One region of the Paenibacillus sp. GL_099_B genome, then DNA from elsewhere that is predicted to be linked to it. Evidence: predicted binding sites of a transcription regulator. Region 1 holds the regulator's gene; the other holds the start of a gene.
The links. The regulator CtsR, encoded in region 1, represses protease genes until heat stress. The targets are predictions, from matches to a motif close to ATGGTCAATAAAGGTCAAACA.
Positions count from the first base shown of each region.

Region 1 (9,117 bases):
GGACAGAGGAGACAGGTGGTGCATGGTTGTCGTCAGCTCGTGTCGTGAGATGTTGGGTTAAGTCCCGCAACGAGCGCAACCCTTGATCTTAGTTGCCAGCATTTCGGATGGGCACTCTAAGGTGACTGCCGGTGACAAACCGGAGGAAGGTGGGGATGACGTCAAATCATCATGCCCCTTATGACCTGGGCTACACACGTACTACAATGGCCGGTACAACGGGCTGTGAAGCCGCGAGGTGGAACGAATCCTAAAAAGCCGGTCTCAGTTCGGATTGCAGGCTGCAACTCGCCTGCATGAAGTCGGAATTGCTAGTAATCGCGGATCAGCATGCCGCGGTGAATACGTTCCCGGGTCTTGTACACACCGCCCGTCACACCACGAGAGTTTATAACACCCGAAGTCGGTGGGGTAACCGCAAGGAGCCAGCCGCCGAAGGTGGGATAGATGATTGGGGTGAAGTCGTAACAAGGTAGCCGTATCGGAAGGTGCGGCTGGATCACCTCCTTTCTATGGAGAATCGTTTCCCGAGTGGAAACATTCAAATAGCAGACTAGATCTGCAACAGCAACACAGTTACTTATCCATTTGTTCAGTTTTGATGGAATTTGAGGGGCCATAGCTCAGCTGGGAGAGCGCCTGCCTTGCAAGCAGGAGGTCAGCGGTTCGATCCCGCTTGGCTCCACCAAAGAATTTCGTCTATTTAGCTTGTTCTTTGAAAACTAGATATCGAAACGAAAATTGCGAATTAGAACATTCCTTTTAGGGATGAATGCTTGTTCGGTTCAAGTAACCGAAACAACAATCATCCTAGCTGAACTTGTGTTAAACAAGTTTCAATAAATAGTGAAAACTGCATTGCGATGGTATCGAATGGGAGTGACTTTTGGCTTTGCGCAAGCAAAACAAGGGAAGCGAGCAGTCGAAACCGGAGCAAATATGGTTAAGCTACTAAGAGCACACGGAGGATGCCTAGGCGCTAGGAGCCGATGAAGGACGTGGCGAACAACGAAACTGCCTCGGGGAGCTGTAAGCAAGCTTTGATCCGGGGGTGTCCGAATGGGGAAACCCAGCTGGGGTAATTTCCAGTTACTCATAACTGAATACATAGGTTATGTAGAGGCATACCAGGGGAACTGAAACATCTAAGTACCTTGAGGAAGAGAAAACAATAGTGATTCCGTCAGTAGCGGCGAGCGAACGCGGAGAAGCCCAAACCAGAGAGCTTGCTCTTTGGGGTTGTGGGACATCTCACATGGAGTTACAAAGGAACCGGTTAAACGAAGAGGTCTGGAAAGGCCCGCCAAAGAAGGTAAAAGCCCTGTACTTGAAAGTTGGTTCTCTCCGAGATGTATCCCGAGTAGTGCGGGGCACGTGAAACCCCGTATGAATCCGGCAGGACCATCTGCCAAGGCTAAATACTTCCTAGCGACCGATAGTGAAGCAGTACCGTGAGGGAAAGGTGAAAAGCACCCCGGAAGGGGAGTGAAATAGAACCTGAAACCGTGTGCTTACAAAAAGTCAGAGCCCGTTTTAGGGGTGATGGCGTGCCTTTTGTAGAATGAACCGGCGAGTTACGTTCCCGTGCAAGGTTAAGGTGAAGAGCCGGAGCCGCAGCGAAAGCGAGTCTGAATAGGGCGACTTAGTACGTGGACGTAGACCCGAAACCGGGTGATCTACCCCTGTCCAGGGTGAAGGTGCGGTAACACGCACTGGAGGCCCGAACCCACGCATGTTGAAAAATGCGGGGATGAGGTGGGGGTAGCGGAGAAATTCCAATCGAACTCGGAGATAGCTGGTTCTCCCCGAAATAGCTTTAGGGCTAGCCTCGGAAAACAGAGTCGTGGAGGTAGAGCACTGATTGGGTGCGGGGCCCGCAAGGGTTACCAAGCTCAGTCAAACTCCGAATGCCATAGACTTACTTCCGGGAGTCAGACAGTGAGTGCTAAGATCCATTGTCAAAAGGGAAACAGCCCAGACCATCAGCTAAGGTCCCCAAGTGTGTGTTAAGTGGGAAAGGATGTGGAGTTGCACAGACAACCAGGATGTTGGCTTAGAAGCAGCCACCATTGAAAGAGTGCGTAATAGCTCACTGGTCGAGTGACTCTGCGCCGAAAATGTAACGGGGCTAAACACACCACCGAAGCTATGGCTTGATGCTTTGCATCAGGGGTAGGGGAGCGTTGTATAAGGGTTGAAGGTGTACCGTAAGGAGCGCTGGACATTATACAAGTGAGAATGCCGGTATGAGTAACGAAAAGATCAGTGAGAATCTGATCCGCCGAAAGCCTAAGGGTTCCTGAGGAAGGCTCGTCCGCTCAGGGTAAGTCGGGACCTAAGGCGAGGCCGAAAGGCGTAGTCGAAGGACAACAGGTCGAAATTCCTGTACCACCGTAAGCCGTTATGAGCAATGGGGGGACGCAGCAGGGTAGTGACGCGGACTGATGGATGTCCGTCTAAGCAGTGAGGCTGATGTGTAGGCAAATCCGCACATCGTTAAGGCTGGGCTGTGATGGGGAGCGAAAATTATAGTAGCGAAGGTCATGATCTCACACTGCCAAGAAAAGCCTCTAGCCAGGTGATGGTGCCCGTACCGCAAACCGACACAGGTAGGCGAGAAGAGAATTCTAAGGCGCGCGGAAGAACTCTCGTTAAGGAACTCGGCAAAATGACCCCGTAACTTCGGGAGAAGGGGTGCCCCGGTAGTGTGAATAGCACGAGGGGGCCGCAGTGAAAAGGCCCAAGCGACTGTTTAGCAAAAACACAGGTCTGTGCGAAGCCGTAAGGCGAAGTATACGGGCTGACGCCTGCCCGGTGCTGGAAGGTTAAGGGGAGCGGTTAGGAGCAATCCGAAGCTGTGAACCGAAGCCCCAGTAAACGGCGGCCGTAACTATAACGGTCCTAAGGTAGCGAAATTCCTTGTCAGGTAAATTCTGACCCGCACGAATGGCGTAACGACTTGGGCGCTGTCTCAACGAGAGATCCGGTGAAATTTTAATACCTGTGAAGATGCAGGTTACCCGCGACAAGACGGAAAGACCCCATGGAGCTTTACTGCAGCTTGATATTGAATTTGGGTACGATCTGTACAGGATAGGTGGGAGCCTTTGAAACGTGAGCGCCAGCTTGCGTGGAGGCACCGTTGGGATACCACCCTGATCGTATCTAGGTTCTAACCTGGTACCGTAATCCGGTGCGGGGACAGTGTCAGGTGGGCAGTTTGACTGGGGCGGTCGCCTCCTAAAGAGTAACGGAGGCGCCCAAAGGTTCCCTCAGAATGGTTGGAAATCATTCGAAGAGTGCAAAGGCATAAGGGAGCTTGACTGCGAGACCTACAAGTCGAGCAGGGACGAAAGTCGGGCTTAGTGATCCGGTGGTACCGCATGGAAGGGCCATCGCTCAACGGATAAAAGCTACCCTGGGGATAACAGGCTTATCTCCCCCAAGAGTCCACATCGACGGGGAGGTTTGGCACCTCGATGTCGGCTCATCGCATCCTGGGGCTGAAGTAGGTCCCAAGGGTTGGGCTGTTCGCCCATTAAAGCGGTACGCGAGCTGGGTTCAGAACGTCGTGAGACAGTTCGGTCCCTATCTGTCGTGGGCGTAGGAAATTTGAGAGGAGCTGTCCTTAGTACGAGAGGACCGGGATGGACGTACCGCTGGTGTACCAGTTGTTCCGCCAGGAGCACCGCTGGGTAGCTATGTACGGAAGGGATAAGCGCTGAAAGCATCTAAGCGTGAAGCCCCCCTCAAGATGAGATTTCCCAGTATGTAAGACCCCTTGAAGACGACGAGGTAGATAGGCTGGGGGTGGAAGTGCAGCAATGCATGGAGCTGACCAGTACTAATCGGTCGAGGGCTTATCCAATATGCAAGTTGTAAATCGCAAATTTCGTTTCGGATCTAGTTTTCAGAGAATAAACTCTGAAATGAAAATTGGTACATCACAGAATGTGTATGATTTTCAGTTCTACAATGATTTAAAGAAGCTATGCTTCGACAAATCGCGTTTGGTGGCGATGGCGGAGGGGTTCCACACGTACCCATCCCGAACACGACCGTTAAGCCCTCTAGCGCCGATGGTACTTGGACCGCAGGGTCCTGGGAGAGTAGGACGCCGCCAAGCGAAGAACCACTGCCGATGTTATTCGGTGGTGGTTTTTATTTGTGTTTTTTAATATAGATCGTTATCCCCGAGAGATGCCCGTGCATCTCTTGTTTGACTTTGTCCCGTTCCTCTGACACACTCATAAATGGATACATACATCACGTATCAGGCCATGATTTGAAAGATATCATAACTTAGAGAACGGGGTGCAGGACGACATGGAAATTCAGAAATTAACCGTAGATAATTTTGAGCCAGCTATGGCACTCTCCGAGTATGCTTTTCAAGTGGTAATGAGTGAAGAACAAACGGAGAAGCGACGAAGTCAATTTGATTCACAGGATATATGGGGTGTATTTGAGGAGGGACAATTGGGTGCCAAACTTCACATTATTCCTTTTCAAACCTATATTCATGGGAGATCGTTCGAGATGGGCGGTATTGCGGGAGTTGCCACATGGCCAGAATATAGACGCAAAGGCTGGGTAGCTGGGCTGTTGAAGCATGCGTTGGAGGAAATGAACCGTAATAAACAAAGTATATCGTTTTTGCATCCGTTCTCTTTTGCTTTTTATCGGAAGTATGGATGGGAGACGTATGTTGAGTTTAAACGGTATAAAGTGCCTACAGCTCATCTGCCTGCGAAAAAGACAACCCCTGGAACAATTCGGCGTGGCGATACGGGACTCAGCATATTAAAGGAAGTATACAGTGCGTATGCTGAGCGCTATAACGGAACCTTGATCCGGGATGATGCGAGATGGGAGAATTCAGTTCTCACTAATGGAGCCAGCCAGAAAGCCGTATATTATGATGGAGCTGGTAAAGCACAAGGCTATATTTTATATGAGGTTAAGGAAAGAAAGTTTACCATCAGAGAGATCATTTATCTGAATGAAGAGGCAAGACAAGGTTTGTGGACCTTTATAGCCAACCATGATTCTATGATAGAGGAAGTAACTTTACAGGCACCAGCCAGTGATATGCTTGCTTTTCAATTAGATAATCCGCGGATTCAGCAGGAAATTGTGCCTTTCTTCATGGCACGTATTGTGAGTGTAGAACAGTTTATTTCACAGTATCCTTTTGCGAGCCAAGACTCACCAGTACAGATTAATCTCCAGGTAGAGGATGCCCATGCACCATGGAATGAAGGGATATGGCAGTTGAATGTGGCGATGAATGGTACAGCCTCGATATGGAAAACATCTGAGCCGGTAGCTAAAGATCAAACTGTTAAAGTAGACATTCAGGCGCTCACCGCAATGCTGATAGGGTATCGTAGGCCCACAGAGATGGCTCAAATAGGTAGAATTGAGGGACCGGTAGGAGCGATTAAGGCTCTGGAACAAGCAATTCCTGACCGGGAAACGTATTTACTTGATTTTTTCTGATCCTCATAGAGTAACGAGAATTTTAGGATCAATTTCATAGACTTAACTTGTATAGCATTACGACGTAAGTGTGAGACAAATGGACTTCTCCAGCTATTTTGGAGAGGTTTTTTTGTGTCAGCCGAATATTTCGTGTAAAATCGTAAAAAATGAATAGTGCTCCCTCTTGGCAAAACCACAAAATATGCTATAATGTATATAAAGTCAAAGAAAGTCAAAGTCAACTAAAGGTTAAATACTTACGTAGCTTTCTTTCTGCAATCCGGTGGTGGGAGCCATATTGAAGGTAGTACACATCAGCGGATAAAAGCAATATTAAAGGACCTTCGAGCGTCCTTCGCTCTCCTGTTAAAGACCGTTGAAGATCAGTTTCGCTGTTTCCTTGATTGGTTAAATGGGTTGAGAAGGTGTACTCTGTAGGGGCGTGTGGGTCCTTATTGACTTAACGTTTCAGACAGTGGAGGATGATTGGATGCGTAATATCTCTGATATTATCGAACAATATCTGAAGAGTATTTTGCATGAAAGTCCCGAAGGATTGGTCGAAATTCAACGTAATGATCTGGCTGATCAATTTTCATGTGTGCCTTCCCAGATCAATTATGTCATCAGCACCCGATTTACACTCGAAAAAGGTTACCTTGTGGAGAGTAAACGTGGCGGCGGCGGTTATGTTCGCATACAGCGGATTGAATTGCCGGCTCACTCGGCTCTGCATAACCATTTGCACCATAGTATTGGAGATGAGATCGGGCAGACAGCTGCCGAAGGTCTGATCTACCAACTGGAAGAAGCACGTTTCTTGAGCAAAAGGGAAGCCGGGTTGATGCGGGCAGCTGTATCGAGAGAGATTATATTGGTCAAACTTCCTTACCGGGATCAAATTCGTGCCAGAATGTTAAAGGCGATGTTAATATCTTTGCTCGGTAAATGAAAACTATCGGGATCAAGGGGGTACATCATTGTGCTGTGCCAAGAATGCAACAACCGTCCAGCAACACTCCATTTCACGAAGATCGTGAACGGAGAGAAGACGGAATTCCATATTTGTGAGTCATGTGCTCGTGAAAAAGGGGAAATGATTCCCGGAACATCCAACGGATTTTCCATTCATAACTTATTGTCCGGGTTGCTTGATTTTGAACCCTCAGGCAAGAATGGCAGTGCGGGAGCAACACCCGCGCAATCCCTTCGTTGTGAAGAATGCGGCATGACCTATTCACAGTTTAGCAAAATCGGCCGCTTTGGCTGTAGTTCTTGTTATAAATATTTTGACAGTCGTTTGGACCCGCTATTCAAACGGGTTCACGGTAGCACTTCCCACGTGGGTAAAGTACCTGCACGAGCTGGTGGTCGCATCAAGGTCAAAAGACAGATTGCTGATCTGAAACGGGATCTTCAGGAGAGCATAACGCAAGAGGAGTTTGAAGAAGCCGCTCAAATTCGTGATCAGATCAGGGAACTTGAAAAAGAAATAGCTCAGGAGTAAAGTTTGTGATGAGTAGGAGGGATGCGTAATGCCTAATCTGCGTTTTACAGAGAAGGCGCTCAGCGACTGGATGCGTAGTGATGCGGCTGATTCCGAAATCGTCATTAGCAGCCGAGTCCGGATCGCACGCAACCTGCAGCATTATCCGTTTCCGATGCTGGCTTCCAATGAGCAATCGGAAGAAGTGCTGAATAAGCTGAGCGAAGTACTTCAATATGATGACGTTCATGCCTTTGGAGATTTTCATACCCTAGATCTGATTGATATTGATGACCTTGACAAACGGGTGCTGGTGGAGAAGCATTTGATCAGTCCCAGTCTTGCGAACGAATCCAGAAATGGTGCTGTTATTCTCAGTGAGGATGAATCTGTCAGTATTATGATTAATGAAGAGGATCATCTTCGTATCCAGTGCCTCTATCCGGGGTTCCAGGTAAAAGAAGCCTGGGAGAAAGCTTCCGCCATAGATGATGCTTTTGAAGCGCATGTGGATTATGCTTTTGATGACCGCAGAGGATATTTAACCAGCTGTCCTACGAATGTAGGTACAGGTGTAAGAGCATCTGTCATGATGCATCTACCCGCTCTGGTGATGACACAGCAGATTGGCCGCATTCTAAGCGCAGTCTCCCAAGTCGGACTGACTGTACGGGGAATTTACGGTGAAGGCAGTGAGGCGATGGGTAACCTGTTCCAGATCTCGAACCAGATCACACTGGGGCAGACGGAACAAGAAGTCATCGATAACCTGCATAGTGTTGTGTTACAGATGATTGGGCATGAGCGTACCGCCAGAGAACGATTAATTACCGACTCTAGATTGCGGATTACCGACAGGGTCATGCGTTCTTACGGCATTTTGTCCCATGCAGCCATTGTGGATTCGAAGGAAGCTGCACAGCGTCTGTCTGATGTTCGACTTGGTGTAGATCTCGGCTTGTTGGACGGTTTGTCCATAACCGTGATGAACGAGTTGAATGTGATGACGCAACCGGGCTTCTTGCAGAAAACATTTGGGGAAGACATGCGGACAGATGAGCGTGACATTTATCGGGCTCAGTTGATCCGTGATACGATCAGTGCAGCCACTCAATCTTAGGTTGTTCAAGAGTTATAACAAAGGTTTCATGCCGCAACTGCGGCTTTTATATAAAAGAGCATTTTCTATAAATGCTGAATGATTTATTCGCAGCACGGCTGCAGACAAAATGATATGAAGAATACGGTGGGATCCTTTCAATAGCCCCCGTTTTATCCAAAACCATGGAGGTGCAGGAGATATGATGTTTGGAAGATTTACGGAACGGGCCCAAAAGGTGCTCGCATTGGCGCAGGAAGAAGCTGTCCGTCTTGGTCATAATAACATCGGTACAGAGCACATTTTGCTCGGCCTCATTCGTGAAGGCGAAGGCATCGCAGCCAAAGCGCTGATCGGCCTGGGACTCGGATTGGAAAAAATTCAAGATGAAGTAGAAACGCTGATTGGCCGTGGCCAAGAGCAACCTACGAACATTGCATATACGCCTCGTGCGAAAAAAGTGATTGAATTGTCTATGGATGAAGCTCGCAAATTGGGCCATACCTATGTAGGCACAGAGCATATCCTGCTCGGATTGATTCGTGAAGGCGAAGGGGTTGCGGCACGTGTGCTGAACAACCTGGGGATTAGCTTGAACAAGGCACGTCAACAAGTGCTGCAACTGCTTGGCAGCAGTGAAGCCGTATCCAGTCATAACGGTACGCCTGCGAATGTCAGCACACCAACACTGGATAGTCTTGCACGTGATCTCACGGCGTATGCCAAGGAGAACAACCTAGACCCAGTGATTGGACGTAGTAAAGAAATTGAACGTGTTATTCAGGTACTGAGCCGTCGTACCAAGAACAATCCGGTATTGATCGGTGAGCCAGGTGTAGGTAAAACAGCGATCGCTGAAGGACTTGCACAGAAAATCATTGCCAACGAAATTCCGGAGACTTTGCGTGACAAACGTGTCATGACATTGGATATGGGTTCTGTTGTTGCAGGTACAAAATATCGCGGTGAATTCGAAGATCGTCTGAAAAAAATCATGGATGAAATTCGTCAAGCGGGTAACATTGTCCTGTTCATCGACGAATTGCAC
Region 1 covers NZ_CM174430.1:6,250,572-6,259,688, reverse strand. Annotated here, with positions in the region: rRNA gene AC3ITG_RS28580 (16S ribosomal RNA) at 1-510, shown strand, start outside; tRNA gene AC3ITG_RS28575 (tRNA-Ala) at 613-688, shown strand; rRNA gene AC3ITG_RS28570 (23S ribosomal RNA) at 942-3,868, shown strand; rRNA gene rrf (5S ribosomal RNA) at 4,010-4,126, shown strand; gene AC3ITG_RS28560 (GNAT family N-acetyltransferase) at 4,327-5,502, shown strand; gene AC3ITG_RS28555 (CtsR family transcriptional regulator) at 5,975-6,436, shown strand; gene mcsA (protein-arginine kinase activator protein McsA) at 6,467-6,991, shown strand; gene mcsB (protein-arginine kinase McsB) at 7,020-8,090, shown strand; gene clpC (ATP-dependent protease ATP-binding subunit ClpC) at 8,272-9,117, shown strand, end outside.

Region 2 (9,117 bases), 560 kb from region 1:
ACGGCACTGAGTCTGAAATCCAAGGAGACTGAGCCGGAAACTCCAGCAGTCAAAGCGCCTGGAACACCTGTGTTGTCTCATAATAATTGGGTTGGTAATGGCCTGAGCGAAGGCTCATATATCGTTACCATGAACCTGTGGTGGGGCGAGAACGCCACCAGCTACAAGCTTTATGAGGACGGGGTTTTGATTGATACGCAGAAGTTGACCTACAATGCGCCTCTGGCACAGTTTGCCCAAACGAAGATCACAGGCAAAGCCAACGGCACCTATACGTACGTAGCCGAGCTAACGAACGACAAAGGGACCACGCGGAGTCAGACACTGACAGTCAAGGTTACTAACGCATCGCCAGGCAAAGCAGTTCTCTCTCAAGATAACTGGGACGGCGACGGCAATTATAAAGTTACTATGAACTTGTGGTGGGGAACCAATGCCACTGAGTACCGCCTCTACGAAAATGATAAGTTGATCGACACCCAAGCACTCAATGCGGTTACGCCTAATGCGCAAAGCGCTGTTACTTCGCTGACTGGACGCACTTCGGGCACGTATACGTATCGGGCTGAGTTACTCAATGCAGCTGGTGTAACCAGCACTGACAAGATCACGGTAAAAGTGAAATAAACTCTTCAGCACTTATTTATTGAAGCATTTGTTTTTCGCATAAGCGGTCTTCATCCTGATCTCGCGGGATGGAGGCCGTTTTATTTTGTTTTTTCTCTGCTGCGGAATGGATAACTACTCATTGTCCTGTTAGTTGTAAATTGAGTATAGTTCGCATGAAAGTCCGTTAATAAGAAAACGCTCCTCTCAGGGGACAAGCTTTGTTAGCCTGTCACTCATGAGGGGAGCGTAATTAATCTAACCGATCACTCGATTCTTGCTGGCATTTATACCTGCTATCAGTAATACAATGGCAAGGAGAACCTGTACCAGCAATGGAAGTGTCCATCCTTGTGTCCAATCATGAAGCACGCCGAACAGCAACGGCCCGACGGCTGCCAGCATATACCCAAAGGATTGAGCCATACCTGAAAGTCCCGCAGCCTGTCTTGCATCGGACGTACGCAGTACAAAAAACATGGTTACAAGTCCGAACGAAGCCCCGGCTCCAACGCCAGCCAAAGCAACACCGACGGTTACGAGAGAGGAAATACCACTTAAAAGGAATGCGTAGCCCAGAATCAAACATGAACCTGTAATTGCTGTCAGCCAACGTTGATCTTTCATTCGTCCAGCCAGAATGGGGACGATGAACGTTACCGGAACGCTAACCATTTGCATCAGAGACAACATCCAGCCGGCTGAAGAGGAACTGAAACCCTGATCAGATAGAACCTCTGGCAGCCAGGTAATTGTAGTGTAAAAAATTAAAGATTGCAGTCCCATGAACAATGTGACATACCAGGCTAAGGGAGATGTAATAAGACGAACGGGCTTCGCTTCCGTTCTCGAAGCCACGTAAACTTCGCCGCGACGTCCAGAACGGACGTGAGGCAGCCAGAGAATCAGGGCTAGAATGGACAGTATAGCCCACATGCCCAGTGAAGCGTGCCAACCCATGGAGGTTAAGCCTGCCGTGGGAACGCTGATTCCTGAGGCGATAGCGCCCCATATATTCATGGACACGGAATAGAGGCCGGTAACGAGTCCCACTCGCAATGGGAAATCCCTTTTGATCAGACTGGGCAGCAATACGTTGCTCAGGGCAATACCACATCCAAGGATCGCTGTTCCTGCGAAGAGAACGGGAACAGAGGGCATAAACCGGAGGGATACGCCTATGGTCACAAGAATTATGGCAGTTAACAGAGCGGTTTCTAGTCCGAATCTTCGCGCCAATTGTGGAGCGAACGGAGAGATTGCCGCGAAGGCAAGCAAAGGAAGAGAGGTAAGCAAGCCTGCCAATGTATGACTTATTCCTGTATCTGTACGGATCAGTTCCACAATTGGACCTGTTGCCGTAATAGGTGAACGCATTGTTGCTGCGATAACGATAATGCCTGCCAGCAAGAGCCCAAGTTTCATGGATGCTGACGATGAATTATCGACTGCAGAATGGTCAGGTGAGTTTTGATGTAAAGAGGATGGCATGGTAAATCTCCTATAGTTTATTTGTCTAATATGTATACTTTGATACATACATATACATAAACAAGCATAACATCCCGTGTCAACATCAGCCGATTAACGTATTCAATCATCCCCAGAACGCAAAAAAAGCTTCCCGAAGGAAGCTTTTTCTTTAATTACGTCCCAGGAGGGATTCGAACCCCCGACCGACGCCTTAGAAGGGCGTTGCTCTATCCAGCTGAGCTACTGAGACATGAAATTTTTCAAGCAAAATTGATTTTATCATAAATAATGATGAATATCAAACATTTTATTATAATATATTTTTCGTATATGATATTTGGCGGCAGTAACGTTTTTTTCATTATAATTAAGGTTATGTTAGAATATCAGAAGAACTCAAAAAATAGATCGACTTTCGTTTAATATACATCTATTTATGGTTGATTGCGACTGGAGATTCAGGATACAGAGGAGGTGCTCCTATTAAGGAATCCACGACCCCGGAAACCGAGCACAGTAACAATATTGTGCTGTTTCCTAAGACGCTGGACTATTACCAGATTCAATTGACGGTTATGCTAGAAAATGAACGATATGGTGAAGCGATGGACCTGCTTCGCTTTTTGCTGCAATGCCAAGGGCAGGAAGAGCGGCATTACGACGAATGGCGAGCCTTGCTCGAATGGCTTGAAGCTGCGTTTCCTCATTACGGGGAAGATTTACCCGAGGTTCGTGAAGAGCGTGAGGAAGAGGAAATTAGTGAAGAGGACATGGCACGCCAACATGCCCGATCCAAGCTTGAGCAGGATGATGGCTATGCGGATAAACTTCTTCGTACCGTAATGGAGGAGCCTTTATCTGAACAAACAATGCTGGCGCTGGAGCAGCTTGCTTATCTCGATCGGCCAGAAATTGATGATTCGCTTACCGGTTGGCTCAAAGACAAGACGCTGCATCCTTTACTTCAGTTCCGCGTGCTTCAGACATTACGTCGCCGAGGTGTTCAAGGCATTATTGCGTTTACTCGTGGGGAAGAGCCGGTTGAAGTGGAGATTGATACCGTTCCGCTTAGACCTGAGGATTTCCCGATTCAGATCGTTCAGATTCTTGAAAGAGTGGCAGATCAGACGGAGGTTCATGAACCTACGCTCTTTTATTTTGCACAAGAACTGTGGATTCAATATGTCATGGCCGTGTACGGAACCCGTGATTACATGTCCATGCTGGAAGAAAATGATTCCATGACAGATATATGGGGAGCTGCTCTACATATGACCGTTGCAGACAGTCTGGGCGGTTCGCATGACGAGGAAGATACTCGCTCAATGTATGCTGTGACAGGGGCGATGCGCTTTCGTCTGGAGCAAGCATATCGATCAATGAAGCAGTTTGTTTCTGCCGGTTTGGATGGTCAATAGGACCCGGAAACGTTTTCCTCAAACCGTATCAAGGGATTCCCCTTGAAAAAGAATCTAATCTTGTTTATACTAAAATGGTTATTTTGTACGTGATTGCCTACGTGAACAAGCGAATTTTGGAGGGGAAAGTATACAATGAAAGCAACTTGGGAAAAGATAGAGAAGAACCTTGGGGTTCTTGAGGTTGAAGTGGGTGCAGATCGTGTAACTGCAGCACTCGACAAAGCTTTTAATAAAGTAGTTAAACAAGCAAACGTACCTGGATTCCGTAAAGGTAAAGTTCCACGTTCGATCTTTGAAGCTCGTTTCGGTGTAGAAAGCCTGTATCAAGAAGCAATTGACATTTTGCTTCCTGAAGCTTACACAGAAGCAATCGACCAAACGGATATCTTCCCGGTTGATCGTCCTGACGTAGATGTCGAGCAATTCGCTAAAGGACAAGTATTCAAGTTCAAAGCGAAAGTAACAGTTAAACCTGAAGTTACACTGGGCGACTACAAAGGCGTTGAAGTTGCTGTAGCCAAACATGAAGTAACGGATGTAGAAGTGACTGAAGAGCTCGAGCGTCTTCAACAACGTCACGCAGAACTCGTTGTTATCGACGAAGGCTCTGCACAAAACGGCGACGTTGCTGTAATCGACTTTGACGGTTCCGTTGATGGTGTTCCGTTTGAAGGTGGACAAGCTGAGGGGTATTCCCTGGAACTTGGTTCCAACACATTCATCCCAGGATTTGAAGAGCAGGTTGTGGGTCTGTCCACAGGTGACTTCAAAGACGTTGAAGTAACTTTCCCTGAGAGCTACCATGCAGCTGAACTGGCTGGCAAAAAAGCGGTATTCAAAGTGAAAGTACATGAAATCAAACGTAAACAACTTCCTGAACTGGATGACGAGTTTGCAAAAGATGTTAGCGAATTCGATACGCTTGAAGAGTACAAAGCTGATCTGAAAACGCAATTGGAATCCCGCAAAGCAGATGAAGCCAAAGCAGCTCAAGAAAATGCTGTTGTAGAAAAAGTGGCTGAAAATGCTGAAGTGGATATTCCTTCTGCAATGGTTGAGAGCGAAGTACAAAACATGATGCGTGATTTCGACAACCGTCTGCGCAACCAAGGTATGAACCTGGAAATGTTCCTGAGCTTCTCCGGTCAAACACAAGCTGACCTGAGAGGACAAATGCAGGAAGATGCTTCCAAGCGTGTTCGCAACAACTTGGTTCTTGAAGCAGTTGGTAAAGCGGAAAACATCGAAGTGTCTGATGAAGAAGTTAACCAAGAACTCGAAAAAATGGCTGAGTCTTACAAGCGTCCTGCTGAAGAGATTCGTGGCATTCTCGAGGGTAATGGTTCCCTGGACAGCCTTCGTGATGAAGTGAAACTGCGTAAAACGATCGATGTTCTCGTTGAGAACAGCAAAGTCGTTGAAGCTGTTGAAGCTCCAGCTGAAGAAGTTGCTGCAGAAGCTGACGAAAAATAAGACAAGCTGTTACGTAATGAACAGCTGAATAAACGATAAGGCACGTGAATCATTGCGTGCCTTATTTTTAAATTATGGCATCCATTTTATAGAGGATTCAGTAATAATATGGATGGATTTCGTTGTGGCATTGGTTATGCATATTCAAGGTCCTATGGTTCTCCTGCAAATAAAAAAAAAGGTGAAACGGCATAGGATTGCTCCGATTTGCACATACATAGAAAACATGGTTAAATATGATCAGGCAAAAAAGTAAACTTACTCCGTCTTGACACCACTTGTGAAAAATGACATTGTCACAGGAACGTGTTAGAATGAATTTGGGTTTGCTTTACAGGTAGCCTATGTCTAATTACATGTAGAAAAGAGGTTGGTCTCATGAGTCTGGTGCCAATGGTTGTTGAACAAACCAATCGAGGCGAGCGGTCTTACGATATATATTCGCGTTTGCTGAAGGATCGCATTATCTTTTTAACCAGTGCGATTGATGACGATGTAGCCAATCTTGTCATAGCGCAGCTTTTGTTTTTGGCAGCCGACGATCCTGAGAAGGATATAAGTTTGTACATTAATTCACCTGGTGGTTCTGTCACCGCAGGGATGGGTATATACGATACGATGCAATATATCAAGCCGGATGTATCGACCATTTGCGTAGGTATGGCAGCAAGCATGGGCTCGTTATTGCTGACAGCCGGAGCTCCTGGCAAACGATATGCGCTGACTAACAGCGAAGTGATGATTCATCAGCCGCTTGGCGGCGTTCAAGGACAGGCTGCGGATATCAAAATTCACGCAGAATGGATTATTAAAACACGTCAGAAACTGAATCAAATATACGTCGATCGTACAGGTCAACCCCTTGAGAAAATCGAGCGGGACACAGACCGTGACTTTTTCATGAGTGCTGAAGAAGCCAAAACGTACGGCATTATTGACCAGGTGCTCAGCAGACCGATCAATTCCTAAAGGGGTGGTTTCATGTTTAAATTTAACGATGAGAAAGGGCAATTGAAATGCTCTTTTTGCGGTAAATCTCAGGAACAGGTGCGCAAGCTGGTCGCTGGACCGGGCGTTTACATTTGTGATGAATGTATCGAACTGTGCACTGAAATCGTAGAGGAAGAGCTCGGTCATGACGAAGAACTGGACCTCAAAGATATTCCAAAACCGAAAGAAATTCGCGACATTCTTGACCAGTACGTCATTGGACAGGATCAGGCGAAGAAGTCTTTGTCTGTAGCGGTTTACAATCACTATAAACGGATCAACACACAAAGTAAGATTGAGGATGTTGAATTGCAAAAAAGTAATATTTTGCTGTTAGGACCTACGGGTTCTGGTAAAACGTTGCTTGCGCAAACCATGGCCAAAATCCTTAATGTTCCTTTTGCTATTGCTGATGCGACTTCATTGACGGAAGCAGGTTATGTCGGCGAAGATGTAGAGAATATTCTGCTCAAGTTGATTCAAGCTGCTGATTATGATGTGGAAAAAGCAGAGCGCGGCATTATTTATATCGATGAAATTGATAAAGTAGCGCGTAAATCCGAGAACCCATCCATTACACGTGATGTATCGGGTGAAGGTGTTCAACAAGCGCTCTTGAAAATCCTGGAAGGAACTGTAGCTTCTGTACCACCACAAGGTGGTCGTAAGCATCCACATCAGGAATTCATCCAGATTGATACCACCAACATCTTGTTCATTTGCGGCGGTGCCTTCGATGGTCTCGAGCAAATGATCAAACGCCGGATCGGTAAAAAAGTCATTGGCTTTAACACCGTTGCGGAACAAAAAGATCTAAAACCAGGTGAATATCTGGGTATGGTATTGCCGGAAGACTTGTTGAAATTTGGTCTGATTCCGGAGTTTGTAGGCCGTTTGCCAGTCATCTCCACTTTGGAGCCGCTGGACGAAGATACATTGGTACGGATTCTGTCCGAACCAAAAAATGCGCTGACCAAACAATACCAAAAATTGCTTGAACTGGATAATGTAAATCTGGTGTTCGAACCAGGAGCATTACTGGCGATTGCCAAGGAAGCCATTAAACGTAACACAGGTGCACGTGGACTGCGTGCGATCATCGAGGGCATTATGCTTGAGATTATGTACGAAGTGCCTTCCCGTGATGATGTTACGAACTGTGTCATTACCGAAGAGGTCGTTGAGAAGAGAGTCGTGCCTGAACTGAGCCAATCGAAGGACGACAAGCAGGAAGAAAGTGCCTAACTAAAGGTGATTATTCCGTTTCAACACTGAAATATAGACTTGTCAGTTCTCCACTCCTGGCAGAAGGCGAATTCATGTCTCTGTCAGGGTGGAGCTTTGACGTTGTGGGGAGAGAAATCACTCATGTTTTTAAGACAAGATACACGACCCGTAAAAGTGGGGAACTTAACGATTGGTGGCAGCAACGAGGTCATCATCCAGAGCATGTGTACAACGAAAACGGCAGACGTTGAGGCAACCGTGGCAGAGATTTTGCGTTTGGAAGAAGCAGGCTGCCAATTGGTGCGTGTAACGGTGAACAATGAGGAAGCTGCCGCAGCCATCAAGGAAATCAAGAAACGGATCAATATTCCGCTCGTAGCGGATATCCATTTTAATTATAAACTGGCTCTCCTTGCGATTGAGAACGGCATCGATAAAGTACGGATTAATCCCGGCAATATCGGTAAACGTGCCAAAGTAGAGGAAGTCGTCAAAGCTTGTAAAGAGAAAGGTATTCCAATTCGGATCGGAGTAAACGCTGGTTCTCTGGAAAACCATTTGCTCGAAAAATATGGTTATCCAACAGCTGAGGCTATGGTAGAAAGTGCACTTTATCACATTGGTATTCTGGAAGAATTGGATTTCCATGATATTATTGTGTCTCTCAAAGCATCGGATGTACCGATGGCGATTGCAGCTTATTCCAAAGCGGCTGAGATCATCAAGTATCCATTGCATCTGGGCATTACCGAGGCGGGTACGTTGTTCTCAGGTACGATTAAAAGTTCTGCAGGTATGGGTGCCTTGTTATCGATGGGCATCGGTTCGACGATGCGGATATCGCTTAGTGCTGATCCGGTCGAAGAAATCAAGGTTGCTCGTGACTTGCTCAAAACCTTTGGTCTGATTTCCAATGCAGCTACGCTGATTTCCTGCCCGACCTGTGGTCGTTTGGATATCGATCTGTTCTCCATTGCGAATGAAGTGGAAGAGTATATCTCCAAGCTCAAGGTGCCGATCAAAGTATCAGTGCTGGGTTGTGCCGTTAACGGTCCGGGTGAAGCAAAGGAAGCGGATATCGGTATTGCCGGTGCACGCGGAGAAGGCTTGTTATTCCGTCATGGTAAAATGATTCGTAAAGTGCCGGAAGAAATCATGGTTGAGGAATTGAAAAAAGAGATCGACAAAATCGTGGAGTCCTATGAAACGACAGGAGTTATTCCTGGCCGCTCGCACTGATTGATTTATATAATCGTTTTGTAACAGTCCGTCAGCAATGACGGGCTGTTTTTTGTTCTCAAACATACAATTTCCTGATCACCCGTTTACGTCTCGGTGAAAAGGCTATACTACCAAGTATTAGCATGATCTCATATGAGAAAAGGGATAGAACAGGAGGATGTTGAGACATGGAATTTGGTATGGTCATAATGATGATTCAGTTATTTTTTGGTGTGGTGATCGGTTTGTATTTCTGGAATTTGCTTCGTGGACAGAAAACAAATCGCAGTGCGGTGGAGCGTGAATCCCGCAAGGAACTGGAGAAGCTGCGGAAGTTGCGCTCCATTTCACTCACCAAGCCTCTGGCAGAGAAGACACGTCCGGCAACCATTAATGATATTGTAGGGCAAAAAGACGGACTCCGCGCCCTTAAAGCCGCGCTATGCAGTGCAAATCCACAGCATGTCATTATATATGGGCCTCCAGGGGTCGGGAAAACAGCTGCTGCAAGGGTGGTTTTGGAAGAAGCCAAAAAGAATCCGTCATCTCCCTTCAAGGCCGATGCCAAATTCACGGAACTCGACGCCACGACGGCGCGTTTTGATGAACGGGGTATTGCTGACCCTTTGATTGGTTCAGTGCATGATCCGATCTATCAGGGAGCAGGAGCGATGGGCGTAGCAGGCATTCCTCAGCCGAAACCCGG
Region 2 covers NZ_CM174430.1:5,685,751-5,694,867, reverse strand. Annotated here, with positions in the region: gene AC3ITG_RS25850 (S8 family serine peptidase) at 1-627, shown strand, start outside; gene AC3ITG_RS25845 (CynX/NimT family MFS transporter) at 865-2,097, opposite strand; tRNA gene AC3ITG_RS25840 (tRNA-Arg) at 2,256-2,329, opposite strand; gene AC3ITG_RS25835 (hypothetical protein) at 2,655-3,497, shown strand; gene tig (trigger factor) at 3,633-4,973, shown strand; gene clpP (ATP-dependent Clp endopeptidase proteolytic subunit ClpP) at 5,352-5,942, shown strand; gene clpX (ATP-dependent protease ATP-binding subunit ClpX) at 5,955-7,208, shown strand; gene ispG (flavodoxin-dependent (E)-4-hydroxy-3-methylbut-2-enyl-diphosphate synthase) at 7,332-8,429, shown strand; gene lonB (ATP-dependent protease LonB) at 8,600-9,117, shown strand, end outside.
Region 2: the regulator CtsR is predicted to act here: its motif matches at 5,142-5,162, upstream of clpP (ATP-dependent Clp endopeptidase proteolytic subunit ClpP).